DNA from 2 places in the Rossellomorea marisflavi genome. Region 1 is predicted to be linked to the other one. Evidence: predicted binding sites of a transcription regulator. Region 1 holds the regulator's gene; the other holds the start of a gene.
The links. Region 1 encodes LexA, which represses DNA repair genes until DNA is damaged. Its sites were predicted from a motif close to CGAACATATGTTCG; they were not measured.

Region 1 (8,223 bases):
AGAGGTCGTGAGTGGCAACCACGATGGCGACGGTGATGAGCATCACTGCGGCATCTGCTTTAGGGGCTTTCCTGATGTAACGGAATGATGACCAGTCGAACGTACCGATAGAGACCATGATCATGATTCCGGCGAGAACCGCCATGGGGATCTTCACGACGAAATCCCCAAGTACGATGATTAGGAACATCAGGAAAGAGCCTGCAACAAAGGTGGATAATCGCCCCCGTCCACCTGATTTTACATTGATCACCGACTGACCGATCATCGCGCATCCGGCCATCCCACCGAAGAATCCATTGATAATATTGGCGATTCCCTGACCCCTTGCTTCCTGATTTTTATTGCTGTCCGTATCCGTCATGTCATCTACGATGGAAGCCGTCATAAGGGATTCGAGTAATCCTACAATCGCGAGGGCGAGTGAGTAGGGTAAAATGATACTCAATGTCTCAAGTGAGAACGGGATATCGGGAAGGAAGAACGATGGCAAGGTCTGACGTATCGTCCCGAGATCTCCCACGGTCCTCAAGTCTGCTTTTGAAATCAAGGCAATGGCAGTAAGCACCACAATAGCCACTAGGGGTGAGGGGATGGATTTTACGAATCGGGGGAGCACATACACAACCACCAATGTCACCGCCACAAATACATAGGTCATCCCATTAATGTTGAAAAAGTGAGGCACTTGAGCTGAAAAAATCAGAATGGCCAAAGCATTCACGAATCCGATCATCACAGCGCGTGGGATGAATTTCATGAGCCTTGCGATTTTACATACCCCGAACAGGAGTTGGATGACTCCTGTCAGGATAGTGGCTGCCAACAGATAGTTTAACCCATAATCTTTGACAAGAGGGACCATGACAAGGGCCATGGCACCGGTAGCAGCAGAAATCATGGCAGGTCTTCCGCCGACAAAGGAAATGATGACGGCAATACAAAAAGAAGCGTATAGCCCGACCATTGGATCGACACCGGCTATGATGGAAAAGGCAATGGCCTCAGGAATGAGCGCAAGGGCTACGACGATTCCCGAAAGGATGTCTCCCCTGACATTCGAAAACCATTGTTGTTTTATGGTATTCTTCATATTGTCACCTCTAAAAAATCATAAATTTTAATTCAATAGAAAACAGTTTATCACCGTTTTTCCCAAAAGTGAACCTTTTCGGGAAAAACAATTCCAAACAGGAGAGGGGGAAGGAGATAGGTATGATCATCGGATACTACAGACCGAGCAATGATGATCCTGAAGGACGGATTCAGGAGAAAAAACTGCTGGGAAAAAAATGTACGGTTCTATACAAGGAGGAACATTCTTCACCGAAGAGGAGAGTGAACTTGGAAGCACTGCTTGCAGAAGCAGGGCAGGGGGATACGGTCGTCGTGGCTTCTTTAATCGACTTTGCTGATTCCACCCGGCAGCTATTGGAACTGTTGAACGAGTTAGAAACGAAAGGGACACAGTTCATTTCCATATCTGAAGGGCTGTCGACCAGTCCTGGGAAGACGTACCGTTTTCAGGAGGTATTGGAGCATCTTATAAGCTTTCAAAGTGATGTGATCAGTGAAAGGACAAAAAAGGGCATAGGAGAAGCGAAAGAAAAGGGAGTCAGTACGGGGCGACCGCGAAAGCCTGATGAAAACGTAAAAAAGGCCATAGCCATGTATGAATCAAAAACCTACAGCCTGGCAGAAATAAAAGAAAAAACGGGCATCAGTAAGTCCACTTTATACCGCTATCTTGAAAGATAGAAGAAAAGGAGCTTCCGCCACATGTGACGGAAGCTCCTTTTAGCTTGTCATTTTAATGAACTTGACGGTAGACACCGACGACCTTGCCCAAAATGGATACATTGCGTAGGATGATCGGATCCATGGAGGAATTTTCAGGCTGAAGCCTCACGAAATCTCTTTCTTTGAAGAATCGTTTCACGGTCGCTTCATCTTCTTCCGTCATGGCGACTACGATCTCCCCATTGTTGGCGGTTTGCTGTTGCCTTACGATGACGAAATCCCCGTCGAGGATACCGGCTTCGATCATACTGTCACCCATGATTTCCAGCATGAAAGTATGCTCGTCAGCAGGAGCCATTCTTTCCGGGAGAGGAAAGTACTCTTCGACATTTTCAACCGCTGTGATCGGTTGACCGGCTGTGACTTTCCCGATGAGGGGAACATTCACAACATTATGGCGGGGGATCGAGTCTTCCACCAGGTCGAGGATCTCGATGGCTCTTGGCTTGGTCGGATCCCGGCGGATGAGGCCTTTGCTTTCGAGTCGGGCCAGATGGCCGTGGACAGTGGAGCTTGAGGCAAGTCCAACGGCTTCCCCGATCTCACGTACGGAAGGCGGATAGCCCTTTTCTTTTACGGAGCTTTTGATATATTCCAAGATATCCTGCTGCCGTTTGGATAGTTTTGTCATAGTCACGCACCTCAATCTATCGATCTTATGTTCCCATTATAACATGGGGATGGGAACGATACAAACATAAGTTCGAATTTTTGATTGACTCCAAACGGATGTTCGTATTATGATGGATACAACAAACAGAACAAACATTCGTATGGAGGGGAACATTATGGTAGGCAAACTTTGGGCGAATTACTCATATATACTCGTATTTTTTGGTTTGGCACTTATGGCTTCAATCTATTTCATTCTTCAAATGGGAGGCGGAGTATCTTATCATAGTATCGAGGTACAGGATGGTGATACGCTCTGGACCATCGCAGAGGAATACAGCAGCGACTCTTCCATGTCCACCGATGAATTTATCAAGTGGGTGGGAGAAAGGAATAATCTTTCCACTTATACAATTTCTGCGGGTGATTCACTAGTGCTTCCAGTCGAAAAGAAGCTCGGGATCAACGGGGATTATCAGTATGTCATGAACGAGGAATAGAGGGATTTTTAATGAATGCAATCATCTACTGTCGGGTGAGTACGAAGAAAGATACACAGGAAACATCACTCGAACGTCAGGAAGAAGAACTGTCCAAGCTTGCGCTGGAGTATGGGATGCAGGTGGCATCGGTCATAAAGGATCAGGCAAGTGGTTATGATCTTGACCGGCCAGGCGTCCTCGAGATGCTGGACATAGTAAGGGATCAGTCGATCGATGCGGTATTGATCCAGGATGAGACGAGGATTGGAAGGGGCAATGCGAAGATTGCCCTGATCCATTGCCTGTTGAAAGAAGAGGTCAAAATTATCAGTCAATCCCACAGCGGCGAGCTCCACCTGTCGGACTCCGACTCCATGGTCATCAATATCGTAAGCATGGTGGAGGAATATCAGCGCAAGCTGCATAACCTGAAGATTAAAAGGGGGATGAAAAGGGCAGTTGCGAACGGGTTCCGTCCCCAGAAGAATCTGAAGAACAAAGGGAATATCGAAGGCAGGGAACGAAAGGAAGTCCCCGTCGAAGAAATCGTCAGGCTTCGCAAAAATGAGCTGACATTTGCAGAAATTGCCGCTACTTTGCGTGGGTTTGGCTACGACGTTTCGAAGGCAACCGTTCATCGGCGCTATAAAGAACATATGGACTCCATCGATCAAGCGTAACCCTTGTCATCACCCTTTATATTTAGTAACATGTCGTTATACGTTACCGAAATTAAAGGGGTTTTATAGATGCTTTCAAAAGAAAAAATGAACCGGATCAATGAATTGTCCAAAAAATCCAAGTCTACCGGGCTTTCAGCAGATGAAGCGAAGGAACAGACCAGGTTGAGGAAAGAATATCTTGAGACGTTCCGTCAATCCATGAAAGGGACCATAGAGAATACCAGAATCTTTGATCCTGATGGGAATGAAGTGACGCCCAAGAAAATACAAGATATTCAAAACAAAAAGAAACACTGATTGTAAGTCCATACTGGATCACGCTGCCTTTTAAGCGTGGTCCTTTTTATTACGTCGAATGAATGAGGCAGTGGTGAATTCAGAATGGATATCGGTTTTAACAAAAAGAGAGACGTGGTATCATTCAAGATAGTTGTATAAACAGCCAAAGAAGATTAATATTAAGTAGAGATTGAAAAGGAAGGATGTCTGACATGTTTGATAAAACAGATCAATTAGCAATTAACACAATCCGAACGTTATCGATCGACGCGATCGAAAAGGCAAACTCCGGTCATCCGGGAATGCCGATGGGTGCAGCCCCTATGGCGTATGCCTTATGGACACGTTTCATGAACCATAACCCCAAAAATCCTCATTGGTTTAACCGTGACCGTTTTGTTCTCTCTGCAGGGCATGGGTCAATGCTTTTATACAGCTTGCTTCACCTTTCAGGCTACGATGTTTCCATGGACGACTTGAAGAATTTCCGTCAGTGGGGAAGTAAAACACCTGGACACCCTGAGTATAAACATACAGCAGGTGTAGAAGCTACAACAGGCCCGCTTGGACAAGGAATCGCGATGGCGGTTGGTATGGCTATGGCTGAGAGACATATGGCAGCTACTTATAACAAAGAGGGCCACGACATCATCGATCACTTTACATACTCCATCTGTGGAGACGGAGATTTGATGGAGGGCGTTTCAGCTGAAGCAGCATCACTTGCTGCTCACTTGAAATTGGGCCGATTGGTCGTTCTTTATGATTCAAATGATATTTCCCTTGATGGGGAACTTGACAAATCATTCTCTGAAAGCGTCAAAGGACGTTTCGAATCTTACGGCTGGCAATATGTCCGCGTGGAAGATGGAAATGATCTTGAGGAAATCTCTAAAGCCATTGAAGAAGCACAGGGTGATACAAACCGCCCTACCATGATCGAAGTTAAAACGGTCATCGGCTACGGTGCACCTAATAAATCAGGTAAGTCTGCTGTTCATGGTGCTCCACTAGGGGAAGACGAGATGAAACTCACCAAGGATTACTATAAATGGACGTTCGATCAAGACTTCCATGTTCCAGATGAAGTCTACGCCCGTTTTGAAGAGAAAATCCAACAGGCTGGAAGTGAGAAAGAGGAAGCATGGGCGAAGAAATTCGTAGCATATCAAGATGCTCTTCCAGAACTTTCAGCGCAGCTTGAAACAGCCATCAGAGGCGAATTGGCGGAAGGATGGGATAAAGAAATCCCTGTCTACGAAGAAGGCAGTTCATTGGCAAGTCGTGCTTCTTCAGGAGACGTACTGAATGCCATCGCTAAAAACCTGCCGACGTTCATCGGTGGATCTGCTGACCTTGCAGGTTCAAACAAAACGAACATCAAGGGTGAAGCAGACTTCTCTGCAGAATCGTATGATGGGCGAAACATCTGGTTCGGTGTCCGTGAATTTGCCATGGGTGCGGCTATGAACGGTATGGCCCTTCACGGCGGCCTGCAGGTGTTTGGCGGAACATTCTTTGTGTTCAGTGATTATCTGCGTCCTGCCATCCGTTTGGCGGCTCTGATGGGACTACCGGTCACATACGTATTCACTCATGACAGTATCGCAGTTGGAGAAGATGGACCTACGCATGAGCCTGTAGAACAGCTTGCTTCACTTCGTGCACTTCCGAATCTATCTGTCATCAGACCGGCAGATGGCAACGAAGTAGCGGCTGCGTGGAGGCTTGCTGTTGAGTCCAAAGATCAGCCGACCATGCTTGTCCTTTCACGTCAGAATCTGCCGACCATGAAGTCTTCTGCTGATAAAGCGTATAACGGTGTAAGTAAGGGTGCGTATGTAGCATCTCCGGCTGGTAAGGAACAGCCTGATGCGATTTTGATTGCTACCGGTTCGGAAGTGGGTCTTGCCATGGACGCTCAAAAAGCACTTGAAAAAGACGGGATCAATGCATCGGTTGTCAGCATGCCTTCATGGGACCGTTTCGAAAAACAATCTGCGGAATACAAGGAATCCATCCTTCCGAAGAGCGTGAAGAAACGTCTTGCCATCGAAATGGGCTCTCCACTCGGATGGGACCGTTACGTCGGTGATGAAGGTGACATCCTCGCTATTGACGGATTCGGTGCCTCAGCGCCTGGAGAAAAAGTGATGGAAGAGTACGGATTTACAACAAATAATGTTGTGTCCCGTATTAAAGCCTTACTTCAAAAGTAAAACATCCTGAGCCGGCTCATCCATTGAGCCGGCTTTTTTTAGGTGGTGTACATGATGGAGATCAAATGTGAACATCAAAAAGAGCGGAGTGCCTTCGTCCCCCTGTTGATGCTTGCCGATGAATCAGAAGCTGCAGTAAGAAGTTATCTTGAAGATGGGGAAGTATACAGCTTCTCATGCGATGGAGAAAACGTCGGGATCATGCTCTTAGTGGAATTGGATTCAACCATGATCGAGATAAAAAACATGGCAGTCGTAGCCTCATTCCGTGGAAAGGGGATCGGCCGGCAGATGATCGAGTCGATAGAAAAGAAGGTCAGGAATTCAGGATATCGTACCATCCTTGTAGGGACATCCAATTCGTCCATCGGCAATCTGATGTTCTATCAAAAATGCGGTTTCCGATTCGAAGCCATCAAAAAGGACTTCTTCCTCGACTATCCGCAGCCATTCTATGAAAATGGAATAAGAGGGTTGGACATGGTGATGCTGAAAAAAGAATTGGTATGAAACGGCGATTCGACAAAACTAGTCCATCTTCTCAACAAATTCTGACAACTCCCCTTTCTATGTTTGGGTATACTGAATAGTATAATGGGAGGGGGAGTAACTGTGCGACGCTATCAGGTCTATTGGATTGCAGAGGAGTTTGCCCAGCATTTTTACGGTAGGGAACGGATGTTTCACCAGCTTTTCAACGAAATGGAGAGTTCCACCGGGGAACTGCACACCATCATTTCAAAACAAGTGGAGTATATTACAAGACCGATTCCATACCTCCCGACGAGACGCTTTATACAAAATGAATTACTATCGGTACAAGGTTCCGGTTGGGACGATGATAGAGCCATGATCCTACAGGAGTCATCCGGGGTCTCTCTCGAATTAAAAGAGAGAGCGTTGACGATTCATGCATGGGGTCTGGATGAATCAGAGTATATTTTCTTTGAAATCCTAAGAAGACATATGGGATACTTATTGGCTGTAGACATCCAAAATGAACGTTTTGGATGGTTAAAGCCAATAAAACAAAGAAAATTTATATATTAATTAAGAAATTATGACAGAAATATTGTATAATCTTCTTTGGTTTAGTACACTTTTATAAGGACAACATGAAGGAGGAAGTAATCGTATGTCAACGACCGCTATAGCTATTCTGGTCGGCGTGATCGCACTGCTTGCCGGAGTTGCGCTAGGGTTCTTCATCGCTCGTAAGTACATGATGAGCTATCTTAAGAAAAACCCGCCGATTAACGAACAAATGCTACGCATGATGATGATGCAAATGGGACAGAAACCATCTCAGAAAAAAATCAATCAAATGATGAATGCTATGAACAAAAACATGAAATAATCATCGCTGATATACCAAGGGTTGACTGCACTTCATTTGATGATTTTTATATAGATTGAAGATAATCTTTACAGAAAGGTTAAACCTTCTTCTATTTATTGCATTTGATATGGTTAATCTTTCGTATAATCCAAAAACAACCACTTTTCCTGTGAAAAATTAAGCAGGGGGAGTGGTTTTTTTGTTGCTTTTAGAAGATGTGATTAATAAGTATCTCTATCACTGCCAAGCAAAGGGATATTGAAAGAAGACAATGAAAAATAAGCGTTTTGAATTGAAACAAGCTCAGTGTTACCTTCAAGACAAAAGAGGGATATTGAGCCTTGATAGTGTAACCGTGCATGATTTAAGGGCTTATGTAAGGTTCAAGGTTCAAATTGGTTTAAAACTGCAAAGTACTGTGACTCTGTTCAAGGTAATAAGGGCGTTTTTTTCTTGGTGTGAGAAAGAGGAATATATTAGAGTAAACCCATCTATTAAAGTTGAGTTACCTAAAGTACCGAAAAGGATAGTTGAAGTACTTACTACTGATGAAGTTTATAGGATGATTAACGCTTTTTCTTATAGACCTATTTAGAGGCAAGAAACAGAGCAGTGTTATCTATGATGACTGATCTTGGATTAAGGGCTATGGAAATCGTTAAATCTCTATATCCATTCTTCACTCTAATCTTATGGATCCATTTCTGAATTTCACCTGGTAGCTTTTCTCGGGTAGTGTTGATATCCGTAAACTGAGTTACACCAAACCCAACGACTTCATACTTGAAATCCACTGTGAATCGAAAATT
Region 2 (8,223 bases), 500 kb from region 1:
TTCGTTCTCAGGGAGTCTCACTTCCTCCGCATCCGCTGTCAGGGCAATCGTCACCTTGCGCGTGCGCTCAATGAGCTGCTGGATGATCCTGTATTCCTGCGGGGTGAAACTATGAAAACCATCTATGTAGACGACTGCATCCTGCAGGAGATCGGAATGTTGGATCTGATCGGAAAGCAGTTGGAAGTAGTCTTCCGAATCAAGGTATTTTCCCAATAACGCTGACTGGAATTCTTCGTAAATCAGCTCAAGATCCGCAAGCTTATCCCGGAGCACCTTTTTACCCATGCCGTTTTCTTTAAATGAGGCAAGGTCACCCGGTTCGATGCAATAGCGTTTGAACTCCGTGAGCATCGTTTCCACATGCCCGATGAAACCGGGTTTTTCCGAAGACTTCCGGAAAATGCTCAATTCCCCTTTATTCTCTTCGATGATTTTCCTGATCATCATATTGAGCCCCACGTCGGATAAATGATAGCGGGTCATGCCTCCTGTCTCCTGGAGGATCTTCCACGCAAGACGTGTAAAACTGAAGACCTGTGCACGGATCATGCCGTTCAGCCCCGGTGTGTTCACGAGCTCGTATTCCGATATGAAGGACATCTGGTCAGGTACGATATAAAGGATCGGGGCGCCTTGTGGACGTTCCCTCAGTTCTTCTTTTATTTCTCGCAATATGCGATGCGTCTTCCCTGTCCCAGAGCGTCCGAGAATGAATCTTACCGTCATCTCCCTCACTCCCTTTCCGTTATACTCTTAGTCTATCCGGCGAGTAACATGTTTTTTTGGATAGGTTCATTATAATATAGATTGTCTATAAAATATGCTAATCCGCCTGATTTCCAACAGAATGCAAAACAGCCCGGGAAGATGCCCCGGACTGTCCATTTCACCATATTTGCTCTGCCCATTCTGGATGATCGATAAAAGGGTTCCGATTCCCCTGATACTCTTCATAAATGATCTCATTCCTCCGTCTTTCACGGTCATCGACGGGATCTGATTCATGCCAGTCCAAGAGGACAGATAGCCGCCCGTGATTCGGTGCCTTGCCGTTATTCACCCGGTCATTCAGCTCGAGGTCCACTTCCCCCGCGTCCCCTTCATAGCGGACGGCCATATAGAAGAGCATCCTCGCCACGTCTCCTTTCACCTCGTCCCGCGGCTCCCATGAGTCTTCATCGGAAAAATTCCCATCCGCTTCATCATGGGGTGAGCCACCGTTATCGAAATCCAGATTCCCCCTGGAAGAGTTGACTGTGACATCGGCCGGCCTCAGGTGATGAAGATCGGTCCCCGGTCCTCTTGCCGTCCCGAAATTCCCATGGGACTTTGCCCACACGTGCTCCCTGTTCCAATCATCCACATCTCCACCGTGCAGCGCCTGGTCCTGGGATCTTCCTGTATAAAGAAGGATAACATTGCCGGGGTGATCGGGATCTTCATCCGTTTTGGCGATTGCGTCCCATAGCTCGCTATAAGAGAGCTCCCGGTGATCATCGATGATGTCGTGAAGCTCCGATTTCAGTGCTTCACCGCTCAACCCTTCAGCGCTTGAGTAGTAGCCTCCCGGGTCTGTCGAAGGCTCTTCCTCTTCCTCATCCTCTTCCCCGTCGTCTTCTTCACCCGGCAAAATGGAGGTGACCTCCTTTAATCCGGGGCGAGAAAAGTAACCGGTCAGTTTCCCAGAGATCACTCGCTTCTTGCCGAATATGTCGGGATTCGTTTTCAAGCCTGCTTCAGGCCTTTGTGAAGAAGGAATCTGGACAAACAGCATCTTCTCCGGATCTGCTTCTCCCGGTTCATCCGCGAGGGCTAAGGCATAATCATTCGTGAAATCGCCCGTCAACACGTCCGAACCAGATACAGGCTGACCTGTGACAAATCCCGCTACTTCAGCTAGTGAACCGTCTTGGCGCTCAAGGGCTTCCTCCACTGTCAGCGGTGTGGAGACGTCCCTTTTGGCAATCTGGGGATGAGGAGTATCTTTCTTTCCCATTGATTGATTTCCCGACACTTGTCCACATGCCGTCAAAAAAACCGCCAAGATCAGCACCACTGTAATCCGCATGTATTGTTTCACTATTCTTTCCTCCCCCGGTATGGTTTACCTATAGCGTACAGGATAACATGCACGTAGAGATCGATTTTTTAATTGTTTTCAGGAAAATGCTCCATTCGGCTCATCCCGGTAATACTACTCGAACCTGGATATGATAAAAAGCACCCAGCAAGGCAGGGGATGCCTTGCTGGGTGCTTGACTGTTTTATACGGGTAGACCCTTCAGGATCAGTCTTTGAATTGGACGTCCCACTCATTCAATGGCCAGTAGCGGAGATTCACTTTCCCTACTACCTGATCGCGGTCGATGAATCCGAAATAACGGCTGTCCTCACTACCACGGCGATTATCTCCAAGGACGAAGAGTTTGCCTTTTGGCACTTTCTTCTCACCTGTCAATTCCTCGAGGGTGAAATCACCTGTGAGCTTGCTGCCTGGACTTTCTGCTTTATATGTATCCAGGTATGGTTCTTCGTAATATTTTCCGTTTATATAAAGTTTATCATTCTTATAGGTGACCGTGTCGCCCGGCAGCCCGATGACGCGCTTTACATAGTCTTCTTTTTCGTTGGCATGGAATACAAGGACGTCAAAGCGGTGAAGATCCCCGATCTGATACCCGATTTTATTCACGACGAGCTTATTGCCATCTTGAAGGGTCGGCATCATGGATTCGCCGTCCACTACATAATTCGAAAAGAGGAACGTGCGGATGACGATGAAGATGATCAATCCGATCGCAAGTGCCTTGATCCATTCCAGGCCCTCTTTCTTTATCTGCTCTTTCAATGTGATTCCTCCTGCTTCTTGCGTTCGTTTCGCTGGTCCATTTCAAGCTTTTTATTAAGATGAGCCTCTATACGCTTGCCGACAAACCAAAGGAGGAAGATGATCGCTCCCACGATGACGGTGCGGATCGGCTGTTTCACTAATGATACAATATCATACCCTATAAAGCTAATGGTGAAAATCATCACCATTTTTCCCGTGATGACGGCCAGCATATACTGGGCGATACTGATCCGGGACAGCCCGGCCACGACGTTTACGAGGGCCGAGGGTGTAAACGGGAAACAGAGCAGGATGAATAGAGGACCGAAGCCGTGCCTGTCCACCCAATGGGTCAGACGTGCTGCCTGTTTATTCTTCTTTAAGAAACGGAATAGTTTTGCTTCCCCGTATCTTCTGACCAGCATGAAGACCAATAATGCCCCTGCCGAAGCCCCTATCCATGAAAACAGGAATCCGAACCACAAACCGAATGCATTCGCATTTGCCAAGACGAACACAAACAGCGGCAAAAAAGGAAGGAAGGCTTCAAGCAAAGGGAGAAGGATTCCCGGAACGGGCCCGAATGACCGGTATTGCTGAATGAGATCCATAATGTTTTCTAATGTGAACCAATCTTTGAACGCTTGGATATCCATAGTATATGTTTCCCCTTAAACGACCATGAAAAAAAGACTCATTTCGTGATATTTTTCTTCATCATATCATATCATGTTTCATTTTCCATATCGCAGTTTGTATTATACATCCTTAACCTCGCAAGGGCCGCTTTAAACCTCCCCTTTCCAATCCCTCTCCCCTGACCAGAAAAAAACCGCTTCGGGATCACTTTCACCCTAGGCGGTCCTCCCCTTTACAGATGCTTCTCGAACCACGCCATCATCTCGTTCAACCTGTGCACCCTGAGTGACGGAGCACCAGTCCTGGAGAGATTATGATCCGATTGCGGGAAGCGGACGAACCTTGCTTCTTTCTTCTGGCGCTTCAAAGCGATGTACAGTTGTTCCGCCTGTTCGACAGGGCATCTCAGGTCTTCTTCACTATGCATGATGAGAAGGGGGGTATCCATCTCTCTCACGTACGCAAGGGGAGAGCGTGTCCAAAGTGTCTCCATATCTTCAAGCCCTGAACCGATCTGCCATTCTGTGAAGAAATAGCCGATATCGCTCACGCCGTAAAAGCTGATCCAATTACTGATCGACCTCTGGGTGATGGCAGCTTTGAACCTGCCGGTATGACCGATGATCCAATTTGTCATGAATCCCCCGTAGCTCCCTCCGGTCACACCCATCCGATTCCCGTCCAAGAAGCTGAAGTTTTCCAGCACGTGATCAACGGCTTTCATAATATCTTCATAATCTCCGCCACCATAGTCACCACGCACATCATCGACGAATGCCTGACCATAACCGTGGCTCCCCCTCGGGTTGATGAACAGGACAGCATAGTCTCCTGCTAACACCTGCAGCTCATGGAAGAACGTATTCCCATACATAGTGTGGGGACCGCCATGGATTTCTACCACGAGGGGAATTTTGCTTTCATCACCTACGCCTGCAGGCTTCATCAGCCATCCCTGAACCATCTCACCCTTCGCGCCTTGGAAGTAAAAGGATTCAGTTTCAGCCAATGACCGATCATCTGCCCAATCATTGCTTGCAGTCAGCTGCCGGATACTCCCGGTCGGAACATGGAGCAGATAGAGCTCACCAGGCTTGGAAGGAGTGCTCATGGCCATGATGATCCGTTGTTCCTGCGGATGGAAGTCAAAATCATATACATGCTGTTCCGCTTCCAGATAAGCAGGGAAGATGGCCCCGTCTATGTGACCATAGTATAAAACCGTATTCCCTGAGTCGGATGCCAGAAAATATACACTTTCATTATCAGTGGACCACTTGATCCCCGGGGTCTGTACCGCTTGGACGGCGTCACTGTTCATATGATCACCGATGGGAAGATCGAGTCCTTCACTCAAACAGTATGCATATCGCGCTTCCACGTTGTAGATCCAGAGTTTCGGCTGCGTGGCATTGAAATATTCCCTCTCATCTCCCGTGTAGGCAATATGTCGGCCATCTGGGGACCACCGGGCCGTTCCGTACTGACCCGCCCCTCCGGTGATCCTTTGCTTGCGGCCTGTTTCGATGGACCAGGTATAAACATGCTGCTGAAACGAAAAATCCGGATCATCACTGAGGTCGGCCGCCACCAAGAGTTCTTTCCCATCGGGGGACCAGTCCTGAAGACTGTAATCATGATGGTCATCGCTCAACCTTTCAGCCTTCCCGGTGATGATATCCAGGATGACAAGTTGAGAATGGCGATGATCCCGAAGCCCTTCCCCGTCGCCCTTATATTTCATGGTAGAGGTGACGTATGGACGGGGACGCTCTTCTTCTTTCATCTTTCCTTGCGGGTCTTCCCCAGTTCCAAGCTTCATACTGAATACGATCTTCGCGGAGCAAGGAGACCAAAGAAACTGCTTTACCGATGAGGGGCAGTCCGTCATCCGTTCAGGCTCTCCCCCGCCACGTGCCATCCTGTAGATTTGCGAAACGCCTGTGCGGTCTGATAGAAAGGCGATATACCTCCCGCACGGTGACCATGCAGGGGATGAAATCCTTTCTTCCTGGAACGTCCACTGCCGAAGTTGGTCACCATCCCCGTCATAATGGAAAAGCTGTGTGAAATAGGCATCTTTTTCTTCACACATCACCGTTTGAAGAAAAATGGCTTCCTCTCCGTCCGGTGAAAACCGCGGGGAGGAAATGGCCTTGATATGGTATAGATCATGGATGGAAACGGTTTGTCGGTCCATGTATGTATGATCGCTCCTTTGAGATGAATGTGTGTAACCGGTAATCAAGATACGGATATTCATCATTCTACCATCCCGGCATCGCCATGGATAAAACATTGCAAAAACTTTCATAATAGAAACACATTAACTTAGTATTGAAAAGCATCGTCATACACCGTACAATAGATACGAACACACGTTCTAAACAAAAAGACTCATGCCTTCCCCGGGACCTCTCGGATAGAAAGCATGAATCAAAGGAGTCATCACTCATGACAAGGATCCCTGAAGACGATCGAAATATCCTGGAACTGGCGATTTACCTGCCCATGGTCCTGACGATCCTGAATCGTGATATGCAGGTCGTGACCTCCAGCCCGTTCAAACTGAAACGCCCCTATCTGGAACTGATCGAGGAAACGATGAAAACGATACAGGCAGAGCTTGCCCGTGTAAGGAGGTATATGAGGAATAACAAGATGAAGGTGGAGAAAATCCAGACGGATGATGCGTTCACCATGTACATGTTTCTATACAAGGGGTATGAGGAACATCATAACTACTTCAACCCACGGCTGAGGAACAGGGTGGAAGAACTCCTGCGCCACTACTTATTCCAGCGCTTCCTCAGTCCTGGAAAGGACTCGACGAAGGAAGCTTGATCATCACGCATCCTGTTTCGGAATATCCCGGTCCATATAGAACATCTTCACCTGGGACGGATCGGGTGCACTGAGGCCGTAACGGGTTTCCATCTCGGAAATCCTCTGTGAATAGGCAATGCGAAGTTCCGCTGTTTTCCTCATCTGATTCTTGAAGGAGCTGTACGAAATCGGCACGATGCACGTTTGCTGGTTTTGGAGGTGAACATTTGTGGAACCATCTTCAAGATGCTCGTACTCCTTTACAAAGGCATGGGATATCCATGTGCATTCATGCTTGGCGGGAGATGTTGTAGGGAAGAAGAAGAGAGACATCTGGGGATTCACAATGATCGGGGCTTTATAAACGATGCCAGTCAATGTTTTGGTTCCTTCTTTCAGCCCTTCGTATGAAGAGCCGAAGTATTCACAGCTTTTCTTCAGGATCTCCAGCGGCTTGAACGGTGAGATCAGAACATCATTCACTTCGATGATCTGAGTGAACGTCTTGGCTCCATACTCAATCGGTTTCAGGACCATTGTATGAGGATTCACCTCATATTCTTCTATAATTCGGGATTTTGTGCTCATTCCATCGCCTCCTTTTACATTTTCCCCCATAATACTATCACATTTTTACTAAGTTGTCCTATGTATTTTTAAAAAATTCAGTTATTTAAAAAGCGTGACCGTTTTCCACGTTAAATATTATCAGAATATTTAATTTTCAGGTTGAATTTTCACCCCTTTGCCCATATACTAAGAAAAAGAATTCAGGGGTGATCGTATATGGAAAACAAAAAATCCTATACTGATATGATGAAGGCTTCCGCGATGACCAGGAAAAAGCATGCTGAAAAGAGCGTCCTAGATATCTATATTGACATGGTCATACACGAAAGCATCCTTACGACAAGAAGAGCCGACTTACTGGAAGCCATCGATGCCGCCCTGGATTGCAAAGACGAAACCCTTTTTATGAAATTGACGGATGAATTGACTCAACTATCCTGCCATTATGGATGAATCGCTTGGCCGCTTCCCCACGGGGAGGCGGCCATTTTCATGTCTATTCCGCATGTTCACCCCATCCTATGGTCATCCTAAGGGAAAAGAGTAAGGGGTGATACCATGACCATCCTTTTCAAGACACTTATCCTCTACCTCATCACCATCGCCGCCATGCGGCTCATGGGCAAGTCCACCATTGTCCAGATGACCCCCTATGACCTGGTGGCCATCATCATCGTCGGTACGATTGCTTCAGAGCCGTTGATTTCAACAGCGTTCTTCCCTACTCTATGGGCATTGATCATCCTTGTATCCCTTCATATCCTTTTCTCGTTCCTTACATTGAGTCAGTTCGGGAACCGCTTCTTTCTCGGGGAACCCACCCTACTGATCAAAGAAGGCACGATCCTCGAAGATAATCTGGAGAAGTCGAAAATCTCGATCATACAGCTTACGTCCATCCTGAGGGCTAAAGGATACCCGAAGATTTCCGACGTGGATTACGCCATACTGGAGCCGATCGGCGAAGTGAGCATCATCCCTAAAGTGGAGAATACACCTGTTACGGTTGAACATCTGAACCTTCGCATCGATGACGAAGGCCTCCCCATCTCTGTCATTGTCGATGGAAAGCTTCAACACCATAACCTCCTCCTCCTCGGGTTGGATTCGGACTGGATCAATGTGCGCCTTCGCAGGGAGCACCTCCATCATAAAGATGTATTATTCGCCTACGTGACGGAAAAAACAAAAAACCTCGTGATCAACAAACGCAAATAGGACCCGCATCGGGTCCTATTTGATCATGGAGAAGATTCCGCAGGATCTTCTTTTTCTTTTGTATCCATTTTGTATTGCTCAAGCATATTCAGCCGCTCCAGCATGGTTGGATGACCATATCGGAAGATCTTGACCAG

Region 2: the regulator LexA is predicted to act here: its motif matches at 5,844-5,857, upstream of K6T23_RS08210 (YhjD family protein).

What each region holds. Positions count from the first base shown of each region.
Region 1 is NZ_CP081870.1:2,026,910-2,035,132, forward strand. Features, by position in the region: gene K6T23_RS10640 (SulP family inorganic anion transporter) at 1-1,093, opposite strand, end outside; gene K6T23_RS10645 (recombinase family protein) at 1,216-1,758, shown strand; gene lexA (transcriptional repressor LexA) at 1,811-2,431, opposite strand; gene yneA (cell division suppressor protein YneA) at 2,589-2,912, shown strand; gene K6T23_RS10660 (YneB family resolvase-like protein) at 2,924-3,574, shown strand; gene K6T23_RS10665 (DUF896 domain-containing protein) at 3,644-3,874, shown strand; gene tkt (transketolase) at 4,069-6,075, shown strand; gene K6T23_RS10675 (GNAT family N-acetyltransferase) at 6,127-6,585, shown strand; gene sirA (sporulation inhibitor of replication protein SirA) at 6,688-7,125, shown strand; gene K6T23_RS10685 (YneF family protein) at 7,211-7,432, shown strand; gene K6T23_RS10690 (hypothetical protein) at 7,686-8,009, shown strand.
Region 2 is NZ_CP081870.1:1,530,830-1,539,052, reverse strand. Features, by position in the region: gene addB (helicase-exonuclease AddAB subunit AddB) at 1-729, opposite strand, end outside; gene K6T23_RS08230 (endonuclease) at 890-1,999, opposite strand; gene lepB (signal peptidase I) at 2,291-2,851, opposite strand; gene K6T23_RS08220 (TVP38/TMEM64 family protein) at 2,848-3,489, opposite strand; gene K6T23_RS08215 (S9 family peptidase) at 3,705-5,672, opposite strand; gene K6T23_RS08210 (YhjD family protein) at 5,927-6,316, shown strand; gene K6T23_RS08205 (competence protein ComK) at 6,320-6,886, opposite strand; gene K6T23_RS08200 (IDEAL domain-containing protein) at 7,085-7,321, shown strand; gene K6T23_RS08195 (DUF421 domain-containing protein) at 7,427-8,086, shown strand; gene K6T23_RS08190 (M48 family metallopeptidase) at 8,110-8,223, opposite strand, start outside.